Regions from separate parts of the Cohnella cellulosilytica genome, predicted to be linked through region 1. Evidence: riboswitches for the same ligand, from Rfam matches in the RefSeq annotation. Region 1 holds a riboswitch; each other region holds the start of a gene.

Evidence for each region. Region 1 has a riboswitch for cyclic di-GMP ahead of ACFFT4_RS02890 (fibronectin type III domain-containing protein). Riboswitches for the same ligand answer to the same signal wherever they lie in the genome.
Region 2: linked by a shared signal. The riboswitch ahead of ACFFT4_RS07425 (flagellar assembly protein A) and the one ahead of ACFFT4_RS02890 (fibronectin type III domain-containing protein) in region 1 are both predicted to bind cyclic di-GMP.
Region 3: linked by a shared signal. The riboswitch ahead of ACFFT4_RS20240 (transglutaminase domain-containing protein) and the one ahead of ACFFT4_RS02890 (fibronectin type III domain-containing protein) in region 1 are both predicted to bind cyclic di-GMP.
Region 4: linked by a shared signal. The riboswitch ahead of ACFFT4_RS22360 (PilZ domain-containing protein) and the one ahead of ACFFT4_RS02890 (fibronectin type III domain-containing protein) in region 1 are both predicted to bind cyclic di-GMP.

What each region holds. Positions count from the first base shown of each region.
Region 1 covers NZ_JBHMDN010000006.1:137,479-141,383, reverse strand. The annotation lists gene ACFFT4_RS02890 (fibronectin type III domain-containing protein) at 1-1,193, opposite strand, end outside; cyclic di-GMP riboswitch class I at 1,254-1,350, opposite strand; gene ACFFT4_RS02885 (GNAT family N-acetyltransferase) at 1,714-2,391, opposite strand; gene ACFFT4_RS02880 (mannonate dehydratase) at 2,492-3,457, opposite strand; gene ACFFT4_RS02875 (D-2-hydroxyacid dehydrogenase) at 3,476-3,905, opposite strand, start outside.
Region 2 covers NZ_JBHMDN010000010.1:297,592-301,496, reverse strand. The annotation lists gene ACFFT4_RS07435 (LysR family transcriptional regulator) at 1-681, opposite strand, end outside; gene ACFFT4_RS07430 (branched-chain amino acid aminotransferase) at 804-1,874, shown strand; cyclic di-GMP riboswitch class I at 1,997-2,085, shown strand; gene ACFFT4_RS07425 (flagellar assembly protein A) at 2,148-3,905, shown strand, end outside.
Region 3 covers NZ_JBHMDN010000028.1:106,749-110,653, reverse strand. The annotation lists gene ACFFT4_RS20245 (SdrD B-like domain-containing protein) at 1-1,223, shown strand, start outside; cyclic di-GMP riboswitch class I at 1,340-1,427, shown strand; cyclic di-GMP riboswitch class I at 1,462-1,547, shown strand; gene ACFFT4_RS20240 (transglutaminase domain-containing protein) at 1,563-2,378, shown strand; gene ACFFT4_RS20235 (class D sortase) at 2,455-3,141, opposite strand; gene ACFFT4_RS20230 (polysaccharide deacetylase family protein) at 3,382-3,905, shown strand, end outside.
Region 4 covers NZ_JBHMDN010000032.1:43,246-47,150, reverse strand. The annotation lists gene uptA (undecaprenyl phosphate transporter UptA) at 1-358, opposite strand, end outside; gene ACFFT4_RS22370 (cupredoxin domain-containing protein) at 552-1,007, shown strand; gene ACFFT4_RS22365 (dehydrogenase) at 1,077-1,388, shown strand; gene ACFFT4_RS22360 (PilZ domain-containing protein) at 1,458-2,153, opposite strand; cyclic di-GMP riboswitch class I at 2,256-2,342, opposite strand; gene ACFFT4_RS22355 (histidine kinase N-terminal 7TM domain-containing diguanylate cyclase) at 2,426-3,905, opposite strand, start outside.

The DNA.
Region 1 (3,905 bases):
TGCAATTGATTGGAAACCAGAACGCGATCGGCCCGTACGTTCAATTGACCATTGTTGTAGATCAGGCTGCCTGCCATGAAATCGCCTGACACCTCTACGGCCGAATCATTATTCAAATGGAGCGTCCCGCCGATCCACAGATCGCCTCGAATTGACGATCCTGACGACTGCGGCGCAAGGATGTTCATAGTCAGGTTTGTATTCGCGTTTAAGTTGCCCTTAATGGCCAATACTCCATAAACGGTAAGCGTTAAATCCCGGTTTGTATTGATCCCTTCCGCAATCAAAAATACGGGTTTGTCCGGTGATCCGAACGTAGCCGAGTTGTCCAGATTCAGATGTCCCGTCTTCATCACGATTTGTTCGTCAGGACTCCCGGCAATAGCCGATTCCAGATCGCCTGCGCTGCATCCTGTGCAGGTTGAAGCTTGCATTTCCATCGTCGAGATGAGTTGCTCCATAGAACTTAATTGAGCATTCAGGTAGGTATTGATCGCCTGTCCCAACCCCTGGACCTTAATAGCAGGAATGGCATTATGTTCGTTACTCTGTCGGCCCGATAATAGGATCGTGTCTCCGGGTTGTTTATTTTGCACCGCTGGCAACCCGATATTGGGCAGAGACATTTGACGGATAACCGGAACGACTTTTGCAATCGTTATGGAGCGAATGGAGGTAGAAGCACTGACTGGATCAGCTGCCACGCTTAGTCTGCCGTCCGACACTTGGACTCGATTTTTTGCCGTCTCGTAATTTCCAGCCGGAAGAGCCAATTGATCCCAGAACACCACATCTTCTACACGGAGCGTGTTCATGCTCCCGTAGACGGAATTGCCGACACTGACTTCAACCTCGTAGCTTCCGGAAGGCAGTTCAATCTCCCATTGTCCTCCGGGTTGAACAATAATCGATGAATCCAACGTAGAGGGCCCGTAGACAGCTTCGTTTACCGAGAAGGAAGTATGATCAAAGTTCCACCCGTACGTATGCCCGTTTCTCTCTCCATAAATTTCTCCGTAATCCGGTATAGGCGTATCTCCGGCGGCGGTTGAACCTCCCCCAAATTGAATATGGATATCGGGCAACATCGAAGAGGCTTGGACCGGATGCCCTCCCCATGTGAGAACGAAGATTTGTGTAAGCAAGGCAAAGCATAAAATTTTGGCGACTATGGAAACAAACGAACCCTTCATCTCACATTCTCCCTCAGATAGATAGATTTGGAATTAAAAGAACGCAAAAAAAGCCTGAGAGCGGGCAACCCGGCGGCCATAGCAATCGATTTCATTCGATACCTTAGGTCCGTGGCTTTGCGTCCCTGTCTTTCGATCAGGTTTGCCTTTTTCAGTTCGCATGGCTATAAATCTTTGTAACTTTGTGATTAAATAGGAATAATTGCCCTTATATTCAGACAGTTTACACCATTTTCCTATTATGTTCTACTCATTTTTTTCAATTATTCATACTTTCGACATACGAGACAGTAAAACAACAGAACTACAGTTCTTAGAATAATGGTCTGGTTGTTCTAGTATATCACTCCTTATTTTTCCGTTGTTCCTGCATGTTCGCAACTCAAAAAGGCGACACAGGAGGGATGATCCCCTCGTCGCTAGCGAATTGGAATAATCGCGATAAAACGTATACGAAAAAAACCTGCGGCCGAAGTTGGCAGCAGGCTTTTTTATGAGACGCGGGATGGGAAGTCTAACCTTAATAAATGGAAATATCGGTTCCATAGAGATGAAGACAAAGACGTTTAGCAACAGACTGGGAAGAATAATTGTCCCATGATGTACTGTATAAAGGGAGCCTCCGGGACCGGCGTATCGCTTGAGCCCATGCGGACGTTACGCGCGTCGCGTATCCCTTGCCCCGATAATCCGCCAATGTCTCGACTCCGGCCTCTGCCGCTTTATCGCTGCTTCTTGCGCTGAAACAGACGGATACGGCCATGCCGTTTTCCGTCACCATAAAACAAGGCTCCCGAAGCTTCAGTTCCTTTAATAGAGATGGAAACCCCGCTTCTAAGCTGGATTTGTTGTCATCGGTGACCAACGCGGCGTCTGTGCAATCCTTTACGACTTTCGGGAATACAAAGGCCGGACCCGTCCATAAGCTTTTAATTCCTCTGTCCTTCTCCAATGCCCGAATGACAGGAGCAAGCTGCTCGGTTGGCTCATTCCGGCTCATCAGTTGTTGAACGTCATGAATTAAGCGTTCCGGCGTATCGCTCCGGAATCTGACAATGCTGCCGGACCCGGTGTGCCCCCAGAAAAAACGAGGTGCAGGCTGGTTTGCAGGCTCATTAATCGTTGTGATGCGTCCATCGCGATCGTGAACATAGAGCACTTCGGCTTGGATGCTCATCAGCTCCAACGGATTGTACAAAGGTTTGCCTCCTCTTTGGTTTATCCTTCACCCTTTCCCTGTGCGATTTTAATGATCATCAAATATCACTCGCTCTCGGCCGTAATCTGTAACGAGAATATCATTTTCGATACACTCCGTCCATCAGCCCTTTAATGTAGCCGACGGCGAACAGGCGGCCCAGCGTCTCGTAGCCGGGATTGCCGTTCTCCTCGCCCGCCATCGTCGGGACGTGGTCGGGACGAAGAGGGCCGTCGAAGCCGACCTCGGCATAGGTTCGAATGCATTCGTACATGTCGGTCATCCCGTCGTCGTGGAACGTCTCCTCGAAGCGTTCGGGCGTGCCTCTCGTATCCCGGAAGTGGACGAAGAACAGCTTGTCCTGCTTCGCGAATCTGCGAATCGTAGCCGGGATGTCCTCGCCCGCGGCCGACAGCACGCCTTGGCACAGACAGATGCCGCTGTACTCGCTCGGCACCAGATCGACGGCCCGCTGCAGCGCGTCGGCGCTCGTCACAATGCGCGACATCCCGCGGATGGGCGAGATCGGCGGATCGTCCGGGTGCAGGGCGAGCTTGACCTTGGCTTTCTCAGCCACCGGCACGATCGCCTCCAGATAGTATTTTAGGTTCGACCACAATTCGTCTTCGCTGACCGGCGCGTTTTCCGAATACGGCGCGTCGGCGACAAGAGAATGGTCGTAGCTGGAGACGAGCGCTCCCCCGCGCGTCCGGGTCGCGGTCGACGTTCGCAGCCAGTTGAAGTCGGCCATGAAATCGTAGCACCAGACCGGAATGCCCAGCTTGCCCATGTTGACGATCAGCTCCTGCACGGTCGCGATCTCCTCGTCGCGTCCCGGCTTGCCGAGCTTGATGAGGTTCGCGGGAGGACGGGATTCGATCACCTCGATCCGGAGGCCGGCATTCTCGTAGCGGGTTTTCATCTGCATTAGATTCAGATAGTCCCAAGGCTTCAGGCCGTTCTGCTCCGGCGGCAGCGCGGCCACCCCGTAATTCACGCCCATTTGCTTGCACAGCGTCCACAGCGCCGATTCGTGCGTGCCGAGCCTTTCCGCTAGCTTAAGCATTCGGTTCCCCTCGTTCGCTTAATATTGTCGGGCCGGATCGACGCGATTAAGCGCCGGCGGCCGATCTTGCACGTAATCCGCCAGGTTGGCGAGGAAAATATCCGCCGCCCGTTCCTGATACCGGTCCGTCACCCCGCCGTTATGGGGCGTCACAATGACGTTATCCATCGTCCACAGGGGATGGTCGGCCGGCAGCGGCTCCTGCTCGAAGACATCCAGACCCGCTCCGGCGACCTCGCCCGTCCGCAGCGCCGCCATCAGCGCCTCCGTATCCGTCGTCCCGCCCCGGCTGACGTTGATGAAATACGCCGTTCGCTTCATCGCGGCAAACTGCTCCCGCCCGAATAGATGGCGCGTCTCGGCGGTCAGCGGCATAATGGCCACGACATAGTCGCTTTCCCGCAGCAGCTCGTTCAGGCCGCGCATATCGCTCATCCAGTCAACGTGC
Region 2 (3,905 bases), on a different contig from region 1:
GGAGCACTCGCTGACGATCCGGGGCTCCAGGCCGAATCGCTTGAATTCGTGGAACACCTGCAGGTGCATCCCCGTGGTCCGGTCCGTTTTCAAGGTTAGAAAAGGGAAGCCCGCCAGCTCCTCCATCGTCATCGCACGTTGGCCGGGAGGACACCATTCGCTCGGAAGCAGGGCGACGAACGGGTCGGAGGGCAGCGGGAGAACGGAATAATGCTGCGACTGAAAATCGGATTGGAACGGGAGACGGGTGACGATAAATTCGAGATCGCGGTTCTCCAGCAGCTCTCCGAGCAGGAAGTGGTCTCCTTCCTGGATTTTGAAGGTCACCTGCGGATATTTCTCGGTAAATTTGCGCAGAACAGGAGGGAGCAGGGAGACGCAGGAGACGACGGCTCCGATTGACAGAACGCCCTGCACGCCTTCTCCCAGCTCCTGCACGTAGGTTATCGTATCCTCGAATTGCTTCATCAGGACCAGCGCTCTGTCCCTTAACATTTCGCCCGCCTGGGTGAGCTGCAGCCGCTTGCCGTTGCGGTCGAACAGCACGACGCCGAGCTCCTGCTCGATCAGCTTGAGCTGGCGGCTGAGCGGGGGCTGTTCCATGTTCAGCTGCTTGGCCGCGCGGGTAATCTGACCCTCGTGCGCGATCGCCAGAAAATACCGGAGCTGCCGCATGTCCATCTCGATTCCTCCCATACTCTAAAGGTATGCATCACCGATAAAACAGATATTATCAATATACATCGCACTCTGGTATCATTCAATTATAAAGCGCGTTCAATCAAGGAGGAGACTATTCGGACATGGCACACGCAATCCCGGTAGAACGGACGACCGCATCCAAGGCGAAGCCGGACGCTTCGACGCTCGTTTTCGGCAAGCATTTTACGGACCACATGTTTATTATGGAGTACAATTCGGGCCAAGGATGGCACGATCCCCGCGTCGTTCCTTATCAGCCGATCTCGCTGGACCCGGCCGCCAAGGTGTTCCATTACGGCCAGACCGTCTTCGAGGGCATGAAGGCTTACAAGACGCCGGGAGGACCGGTGCTGCTCTTCCGTCCCTTCAAAAATCTGCAGCGGCTTAACCGCTCCAACGCCCGTCTGAGCATTCCGCCGATCGACGAGGATCTGGCGATGGCCGCTCTGAAGCAGCTGCTCAAGGTCGACGAGGACTGGATTCCGACCGACGAAGGCACGTCGCTGTACATTCGTCCCTTCGTCGTCTCGACGCAGGCGACGCTGGGCGTATCCCCGTCGGAAAGCTACTATTTCATGATCATTCTGTCCCCGGTAGGCTCGTATTACGCGGAAGGCATCAACCCGGTCACCATCTACGTGGAGTCGGAATATGTGCGCGCGGTTACCGGCGGGGTGGGGAACGCCAAGACCGGCGGCAACTATGCGGCGGGACTTAAAGCTCAGGAGGAAGCCTCCGGCAAAGGCTATTCCCAAGTGCTCTGGCTGGACGGCGTGCACCGCAAATATATCGAAGAGGTCGGCAGCATGAACGTCTTCTTCAAAGTCGCCGGCAAGGTCGTCACGCCGGCGCTGAACGGAAGCATTCTGGACGGCGTTACGCGGGATTCCGTTATCCAGGTGCTGAAGCATTGGGGCGTGGAAGTCGAGGAGAGAACGATTTCGATCGACGAGCTGGTCGAGGCGTATCGGAAAGGGACATTGGAGGAAGCGTTCGGCACCGGAACGGCCGCCGTCATTTCTCCGATCGGGGAACTGAACTGGCAGGGCGACAAGCTGACGCTGAACGGGGGACGGACGGGGCCTCTGTCGGCCAGAGTGTACGACTTCATGACCGGCATCCAAAGAGGCGCGATCGAGGATCCGTTCGGGTGGGTCGTGAAGCTGGAATAGGCCGGCACGCGATAAATCTCTTGAAATTGTTGCGACTATAGACTTATAATTGATATCGAAGCGTGACGTAAATAGGCGGAGATATTCATTTGTTCTAGTTAAATATACATCGAGGAGACGCACACACGAAAAGGCAAACCCTTCGAAAGAAGGGGACGCAAAGCTATGGGCCTAAAGAACTCCCCAGTTCAATGGCTGCCAGGCCGCCGAATGGAGCGTTAAGGCACCTTCCCATTCGGGAGGTGTCTTTTTTGTTGTCGAGAGGTGTTGAGCTTGAAGAGGCAAATATCCGAAGCCGAGCTGAAGAAGCTGATCCATCAATTGGACATCGACAGCGAAGGCAGGGAAGCGGACGATGACGCCTTGTCGGTGTCCGGCGAGCCGGACGGGAACGGGCAGGGCCCCGCGCGGGACGGAACGATACGGATTCGCAACCAGCAAATCTACGTTCAGGACCCCGCTGCCGGCGGAGAATACGCTGTCATTTATCCGATGAGCCCCGTCCGGCTGTTCGTTAACGACGAGGAAGTCGTATGGGAAGCTCCCGTACGGGCCTCGGACAAAATCGTCTGGAAAGTGGAAGAGCAGCCGCTGTTCGAGATTACCGTCTCGGAGGACAAGCTGTTTGCTTATCTGCGGCTGTTCGCGACGGAGCGATACGCGGCCAGAATTGTCGACGACGGCCCCGAGCGGAGGGTGACCGTCCGGGCGGAGGACGACGAGAGCATCGTGCTGAAGACCGTCCAGCTCGCCGACGTGGTGGCGAAGCTGGAGGCGATGTCGATCAAATCGCGGATCGAGTTCGCCGCCATCCAGCAGGAGCTGCTCCGGCCCACGTTCGAGCCGATCGTCGTGGCCAGCGGCAAAGCTCCCGCGGATGGGGAAGACGCCAGGCTGGAAATTTACTTCGACCAGCAGGTGCGGAGCGAGTTTTTCGAGGTCGAGGGCGCGATCGATTTCCGCAATCACCTGCGGATTCCGACCGTGCAGAAGGGCGATCTGATGGCCCGCAAAATTCCGATGGTGGACGGCACCGCCGGGTACGACGTTCTGGGCAACGTGACGCTGCCGACGCCTCCCAAGGACTTGTTTATTCTGGCCAAGCCGAACGTGGAGCTCACTCCGGAAGGCCAGGTGATCGCGCGCAAGCAGGGACGGCCCCGAATTACGGGCGGGAAAATCAAGACGTTCGACGTCTCGACCTCGTACGTCGTATCGGGCAACGTGGACATCTCGACGGGCAACATCGTTTTCTCCGGAGACGTGATCGTCTGCGGGGACGTTACCGACAATATGATCGTCGAGTCGCTGGGCAACGTCTATGTATACGGGAATGTGTTCAATTCCACGATTACGGCGACGGGCAGCATTAACGTACGGGGCAACGTCATTTCGAGCCGGCTGTATTCGGGTTACTTCGGCGTGCTGTTCAATCGCCTCTACCATACGTCGAAGCAGCTGTGCGATTCGATCGAGAAGCTGCTCGAGGCGTCCAGGCTGCTGGAGGGCGCGCTTGAAGCGAAGCGTCAGCCGGTCCGCTTCGGCCAGATCGTGCAGCTGCTGCTGGAGACGAAGATGAAGGACATTCTTCCGGCGATCAAGGAGCTGCAATCCGTCATCTCGAACATACGCAACATTCGGCAGACGGAATACGAGAAGCTGAAAGAGATTTCGGAAATCTTCACGAAGCCGACGCAGCTGATCGAGTCGGCGACCCGGGAGTTCGTGCAAGGCTTTCTCGCGCTGCTGCAGGACACCCACGGAGAGGTGGCGCGAATGCAGGAGGAGCAGGTGGAGATCAGCATCAACCAATGTCAGGGAAGCGAGCTGAAATCCAACGGCGACATCGTCATTCATCGGGACGGCGTGCTGCTCTGCGAGCTGTACTCGGCCCGGAACATCGTGTTCCTCGCGACTCAGGCGATCTGCCGCGGATCGCGGCTCGACGCCGGCGACAGCATCCGGGCGATCACCGTCGGAGGCCAGACCGGAGCGATATCGGTGCTTAAGGCCAGGCGCAAAGTGCAGGTG
Region 3 (3,905 bases), on a different contig from region 1:
CGGGAACGCCAATCGCGACTGCGATAACCCAAACCAAAGACGGAAAGCCAGGCTACTACCTGTTTGACAACCTGCTGGCCGGTACGTATTATGTGAAATTCATTGTCCCTGTTGATTACACCAAGACTACAGCAGGCGTTGGCGCCGACGACAAGGATTCCGACCCGACAGACAATGACGGTTTCACGGATCAGATTGTGATTGGCGGCGCGCCCGGATCGCCGGATTGGGTAGATCATACGATCGATCTCGGTTTGATTGCGAACGGGGCTATCGGCAACTATGTGTGGTTGGACAGCAATTCCAACGGCAAACAAGATGAAAACCAAAACTATGGCGTAAACGGAATTACGGTCAAATTGTACGATAAGGACAAAAATCCGCTTGCTGAAACAAAAACGAAATCCGACAATTCCGGAAAACCGGGCTACTACCTGTTTGATCACTTGGTAGGTGGGGATTATTACGTTGAATTCCTCATTCCAAGCCGATATAAACTGACGAAAGCAGAGGAAGCCGGAGTAGATCCCGAGCAGGATTCCAACCAACTGACCAAAGGCTTCACCGCCGTGATTACGATTGGCGATGGTGTCGGTCAAGTGTGGGAGGATCTCAGCATTGACGTTGGGTTAATCTACGTCCCAAGCTCCGGAGGAGGCTGGACGCCTGATCCGGGACCGTCGGAGACGCCGCAGCCGACGGAGGAGCCGAAGCCGACCGAGACGCCGGGGCCGACGGAAGATCCGGAGCCTTCGGAGACGCCAGGCCCGTCGGAGACCCCGGGACCTTCCGAGACTCCGCAGCCGAGCAAGCCGATCGAGAAGGTAGAAGAGAAAACGACGAACGAGAAGCCGGTCGAAGGAACAACGGAAGTTCCTAAAGGCGGCAAAGTTAAAGTCGGAGAAGAACCGAAGCATGGCACGGTTACGATCACGCCGGACGGCAAATGGAAATATACGCCGGACAAAGACTACAAAGGCAAAGATTCCTTTACCATCATCGTGATCGATTCGGAAGGCAATGAACAGGAAATTCTCGTCGAGATCGACGTGGACGATGTTCCACTCGGCGGGGTAGACGCCGGAGGCAAGGCTCCGGGCAAAGCATTGCCGAAAACCGGGGAAGACAGCCCGCTGCCGCTGCAAATCGCGGGTCTGGCGCTTATTGCTGCGGGAGTGATCTTCCTGAACCGCAAAAGAATTTCCCTTATCAAGAAAAAATAGAGAATAGAGTAAGAGATAGAGAACAGAGATAAATTCTACTAAACCTGCCAAGATTATTGGCAGGTTTTTCTTGCTTTTTCGACGGAATTTCGCTATAATTTACTTAATTAAAGCAAGCTCGATAACGGCAAACCTGTCGAAAGACAGCGACGCAAAGCTAGAGGGTCTTCCCTTCCCATGGAAGGATGATAGCCAGCTACCGAAAGACTGGGCTTTTTTTGTTTTATTCGGACAAGCTTCACGATAACGGCAAACCTGTCGAAAGGCAGGGACGCAAAGCTAAAGGGCCTTCTCTTCCGCGAGGAATGGCAGCCAGCTACCGAAAGGAGTTTGGGGTTTATGTTTAAACCTGCCAGGTTGCTGTTAACGATTTTCATTCTCTTCGCTGCGGTTCCGACTCTCGCTTTTGCAAGCGCGGGAGCGAACAAAGCGGCATTAGATACGAGCGCATTGACCAAGGGCACGATCGGCATTCGCCTGGCGAGCAAGCCGACTGTGGATATGAAAGCGAAAATATCGAAGAACGGAACCAGCTACACTTACACGCTGAACACGTCCGCGGATGGACAGATCGTATGGCTGCCGCTGCAGATGGGGAACGGGCAATACGAGGTTATGGTGCTCGAGCGAGTTACCGGCAACAAGTATCGTGTGAATCTCACGGAGAAAATCAGCGTAACCGTTAAAAATACGCCCGATGTGTTCTTGAATTCCACCTTATCGATCGCCTGGGAGAACGCGGGCAAGACGCTGGCCAAGACGAAGCAATTGACCAAGAGCGCCGCGACCGACGAACAGAAGGCGAAAGCGATCTACGAATATATCGTTCGCAATGTCAGCTACGACAAAGATTTGGCTCGCAAGATCACCTCGGATTACGTTCCCGACATCGACGGTACGCTCGCTTCGGGCAAAGCCATCTGCTACGGCTACGCCACCTTGTACGCGGCAATGCTGCGCAGCGAGGGCATTCCGGCCAAGCTGGTTATGGGAAAATCGAATTTGGTCGACGAATATCATGCGTGGAACGAGGTTTATCTGAACGGGAAATGGGTCGTCGTCGATACGACGGTGGACGCGGGGTTGAGCAAAGGCGACAAGAAAGCAGCGTTCGCGAAAAAGGCAAGCGACTATGCAGCCGCTAAATATTATTGATTAAACTTCGAAGCGTCCGGAATCGTCAAAGATTCCGGACGCTTTTTTTTTTTTTTTTTGTGTTTGCAGAGAGGCTTCAACCTTGATCTTCAACCCGTTCGGCGCGAACGATGAGGCGGTGCGTCGGATTCACGAGCGGGTCGCATGTGATTAAGGTGAGGGTGGCTTTGTCCCCGTCGTTGTCCAGCACGGACAGGTCGGTTGGAAGCACGACTTTAATGTCGGTCACTTGATAGACGAAGCTGTCGTTTCTCGTACGGATGTCGATCCGGTCGCCGATGTCCACTTCGTTAAGCCGGTTGAACATTCGTCCTTTCGTACGGGCGCGGTGGGCTGCGACGGCCGCGTTGCCGATCTCGCCAAGCGGCGCGGTTTCCGTCATGTGACCGGCTCCGACCTTCATCGTCTGCGTCGTCGCCCCTTCCAGAATCGGCAGCTTCAGCTCGATTTTATCAATTTCGATAATTCCGATCGTCCGCTCATCCATCAGCTCTTCGGGAGTTTCGGACGGCTCGGGTTCTTCCGTTCCTGTCTGCTCCAGGCCTGCGTCAAGTACATGGGAGAGCCGGCTGTACTCGCTTTGAATATCGTAAGAGCGGGCGGGCTCGACGGGTGACAAGGATTGCTCCAATTGCTGCAAAATTCGCTGCTGTTCCCGATCCTGCAAATACTCGCGAACCGTCGGGAAGGCCAGCAGGGCGAGGCCGGCTGCGATCAGAACGTAGGCGGCGATTTTCGTGACGGCTGTTCCGGTTAGTTTCATAGATTTACCATCTGCCTTTACCTGTACAGGGTGCGTTCAACCTGAAATAATAAACTATCGGGCTGAACAAAATCTGTACAACGAGGCAATAAAATTTGCGTTCCTCTCGAAAAAGTTTAGAAATTGTTCAGCAAAGCGTGGTAAAATGATGATGTCTATTTTATTGGTACTTTATACCTATTAACAATAGGTAATTTGCTTCAATTTTTGGAAACGGGATTTAAGAGAGGTTTGATTCTAATGAATAGATCTGTACATAGCCGGATTCGGAGTTGGCTGGGGATCGCGCTGCTTATTGCCATGCTCTCCGCCTTGGCGACGGGATGCGGAATGTTTGGAGAGGAGACCGACGAGCAGAAGCCTTCGCCAGAAGCATCCGTCATCGAGAAATACAGCGGACCGATGAGCAAGGTTCTGCCTTTCGTATATACGGCGAAGAAAGAGCTGTCGCTTACGTTTAACGGAATGAGCGACGACGTTACGATGGACAAGCTGCTGGACGAGCTGGACAAGTACGGCATTACGGCGACTTTTTTTCTACCGGGCATGCGCGTCGCGGAAGAGCCGGACATTGCGAAGAAAATCATAGCCAGGGGACATGAGATCGAGAACAATACGCTAAACCGTCTGGACATGTCCAAGCTCGATTACGGGCAAGTGGACAAGGAAATCCGTCTCAGCAACGAAATTATCGAGAGAGAGACGGGGATCGTTCCGCGATACGTTCGGACGCGTTCGGGCGACTATACCGACGATATCCGATT
Region 4 (3,905 bases), on a different contig from region 1:
CCGGCACGAACCGCCCCGTAAATACGATAATCGGCCCGTATTTCTCGAACCATTTTTCCGCCAGATCGATATGCTTGGACTTCAAGTGCAAATACTTGCCGAACCGGTTCAGGAACGGCCTCCCCCCGTAGCGGCCGATCGCGTAGAGCAGCCACTGCTGCAAAATGGCGCCGATCGTTCCGCAGACGACGGCAACCGGGAAAGAAATAATGTCCTGATAGACCAGATAGCCGGCATACCCCAATACGATCTCGCTCGGAATCACTTCGATCGCCAAACCGATAATAATGCCCCAATACCCCAAGCTCTCGACCCAGGCCAGCAATTGCGCCAACCATTCGTGCAGCGTGTCCATCATCGTTTCCAACCCGCTTTCTTCCCCATTGTTAAATCCTTCCGCTCCTCGGACAACCGTCTTCATTCTAGCACAGCCCCGCAGCCGCCTTCCAGTTATACGGCGTTCCCGCAAAATCGTTGCAGGCTTGTCATGAGCGGACGGGCCCCGGCATAGACTTCGAGTAGGTGGACAAAGTTGAAGAGGAGAGAGCGGCATGAATAAAATCGTCATCCTTAACCGCAAGAAAATCCAGCTGTACGCCATTATCGCGGCGCTCGTCATTTTGGCCGGCGCGTATATCGGTTGGCAGCAATCCAAACCCGCCATCGCGCCTGCGGGCGACGAGACGGCCAAGCAGATTCTGTATTTGACGACAGGAGAATTCACGGCTCAGGGAGACAACGGCAAAAAGCTGGAAACCTACCTGTTCTACCCCGGCACCGTCGTCGCCAAAAAAGGCGTGCCCGTCGAGCTGCGCATTACCGGCATCAACGGCCAGTCCCATCCGTTCGTCATCGAAGGCTTCGACATCAAGGGCACCATCAGCAAAGGCAAAACGACCGTCGTCAATTTCACTCCGAAGGAAGCCGGCATCTACACCATCGTCTGCCAGACGCATTCCGATCCGAAAAGCGGCGGACCGATGGTCGGCTATCTCGTCGTCCAATAACTTCGCGCTCGCGGTAACCGCCCCTTTTTCTCCTGCATAGGGTATGGGAGAGAAAGGCAGGCGTAGCCGATGAAAATGTTTCAGGAAAAACATGCCTCCCCGCTGCCTTCGCCGCGCAGCATCCGCCGGGCATGCTCGAACGAGCTGTACCGGACCGTCAAAAGGCTGAAGCGGCACATCCCCGCCCCGCTCGTCCGGGAGGCCGAGGAGCTGTATTTCAAGCGGGTGATCGGCAATCTGATGTGGATCTCGGAAAATAAAAGCAACCGCAAGAAGCTTGCCGATTGGTGGGACGAGGAGGTCAGCGCCGACATCGCGGAGCTGTGGGACGTCGATCGCGTCAAGCTGACGCAAGCTTTCCGGGACGCGTTCGGCGGTTGAATCGACAACAAGGGTTGGACGCCGTTAGCGGCTGGTCCAACCCTTGTTCTTGGCGTTCTCCCGATAATATTAACGTTTCTTGCCCAGGGCGCGGCGGGCGTCGGCGTTTTTCTGAACCTGCTGGCGCAAGATAAGCGCGCGCAGCGGGCGCAGCATCTCGGGCTCGAGCACGTGCATTTTGGCCCCGCAATAGATCCGGTCCTCCTGCCTTTCCCTGCGCACGATTTCCAGCTCGCAGTCGAAGGTGATCCCGATTTCGATCGTCGCTCTCAGCCTCGACTTTGCGGCGAAATGCGGCGCGTCCGGACCGGAAAAGCTGATTCCGGATATGCTGATATCGTGAATCGTAAGGCTTTCCGAGTTCTGGAGTTCCCGTCCCGCCCCGGAATCGCCCAGGACGCGGACGACCAAGGCGTTCCCCTCGATTTCGACCCGGGGGTACTCCCGCCTTTCCTTGAATCTTTTCTGCAGCTCGGGGGGCTGGAGAATCGCGATGGCCCCTTCGTATTTCGCGAACACGATGGACGACATCGACTGGATTCCCGCCGGCGAATATACGGTCATCTTTACCGGCTCTCCCAGCTCGAATTGCTCGAATTCGGGAAGCTCGACCTCGAACAATTCTCCTTCCACATGGGTCATGACGCCGGTCGTGACGAAATTTTTTCCTTCTACGACGGTCCGACAGTGCAGAAGCACGTTTAAGGGCAGCAAATCTCTGTCCAGTTCGGTTAATGCGGCTCTATTGTCTTCGGTATGCGACATCTCCGCGCAACCACCTTCCCGCCATTTTGCTTAAGTCGGATATAAAAAAACAGGCAACTCTATCGGAGCAGCCCGTTTCGCCTGAATCATCCCTGTAGGATTATCGGCAGCCAGGCTGTCATCGTCCGCTGGACATTAGACCCTGTGGCTTTGCGTCCTTGCTTTTCAGCAAGTTTGCGTTTATCGCAATCCGTTTTCCGCTGGAATAATTGTACCATATTCGCTAACTTTCCGTCATATGTTTTTTGCGTCTCCGCCAAGCCCCGCCCCGGTCAGCGCACCATGACGACGCGGTTGCGGCCTTCATTTTTGGCCTTGTACAGAGCGGCGTCCGCGCTGGAGAATACCTCTCGCAAATATTCCTTGGGATCGGTGAATTTCAAGTTGTCGCTGGATTCGGACAGCACGCCCATGCTGATCGTGACGCCCACTTTATCCGGTCCGGCCTGCACCTGGTTCTCCCCGACGGCGAGCATGATTCGCTCCGCCAGCAGCTCCGCCTGCTCCCGGTTCGTATGGGGCAGGTAGACGGTGAACTCCTCTCCTCCGTATCTTGCCAGAATATCCGTCCGCCGCAGCATCGAACGAACGATCTCCGCCGTGCTGCGAAGCACCTCGTCGCCGACAAGATGGCCGTATTTATCGTTAATTTGCTTAAAGTAATCGATATCGAACAAGAAAATGGCGAACGGAATTTGATACCTCATGTTCAGCAGCACTTCGTGCTCCAATTGCTGCATCAGATACCTGCGGTTGAAGCACCCGGTCAGCCCGTCGGTGACGGCCATCTGCTCCAGCTTCTGGTTCACGCGGAACAATTCTTCCTGTATCGTGATCAATTCCAGGTTTCGCTCGTGCAGCGCCTCGTTTTTGCGATTCATCTCCACGACCAGCTTGCGCAGCTCCGAGACGTCGTGGAAGGTAATAATCCGCCCGAGCAGCGTTCTGCGGCTGTCCAGGACGGGCGATATTTGAATCGACACGTGCCTGCCCGACGAGTCCTGAAGCGAAAATTCCATCTGCAGCTTCTCTTGGGGATGATGATTGTAGCGGTACAGAAATTCGTAGACTTCCCCCTGCACCTGCAAAGGGCCCAGAAACTTCTCCATCTCGAACGTCTCGCCTTTGGCGACTTGCACGAGCGGCGAAGCGCCCCGGTTCACTTCCAGCACTTTGCCGTTCTCGTCCACGACGATAACGCCGGTGGTCATATGCTCGAAAATATCCCGTTGGGCCATGCTCAAAATATCCAGCATGCCAAACCGATAAATCGCGATGACGAAGCAGAGATCCGACAGTAAAATGCCCATCGAGAGCAGGCCCGGAACGACCGGCAGCCACTCGACCAGCAATACGTTCACGAATACGTCGAGCAGCCCGAGCCCCGTCAGTACGAACATGCCGATTAAAGCGGTTGCAAGCTGCTTGCGCTGATTCACGGACGTTACGCTCCTCAGAGCGTGAAACATATTCAGCAGGGCGACGAAAAGGTAAGCGAATTGAACGAGGACGAGCAGCCACAGCAGCGGGCCGTATTCCCGTTCGGTATAGCCGTCGACGACCGGGGCCATGAACAGCTTGCCCGGGTTCCACATCGCCGCCGCGATGCAGACGACCGCCGGGCCAATATACAGCAGAACCCGGCTCCCTTTCAACTGGGTCGTTCGATTCGCGAGGAAAAAAACGAAGAATAACCACCCCGGGCCAAGCATTCCCAAGGCCACGAAGGATAAATTGATGAAAAACAGTTGA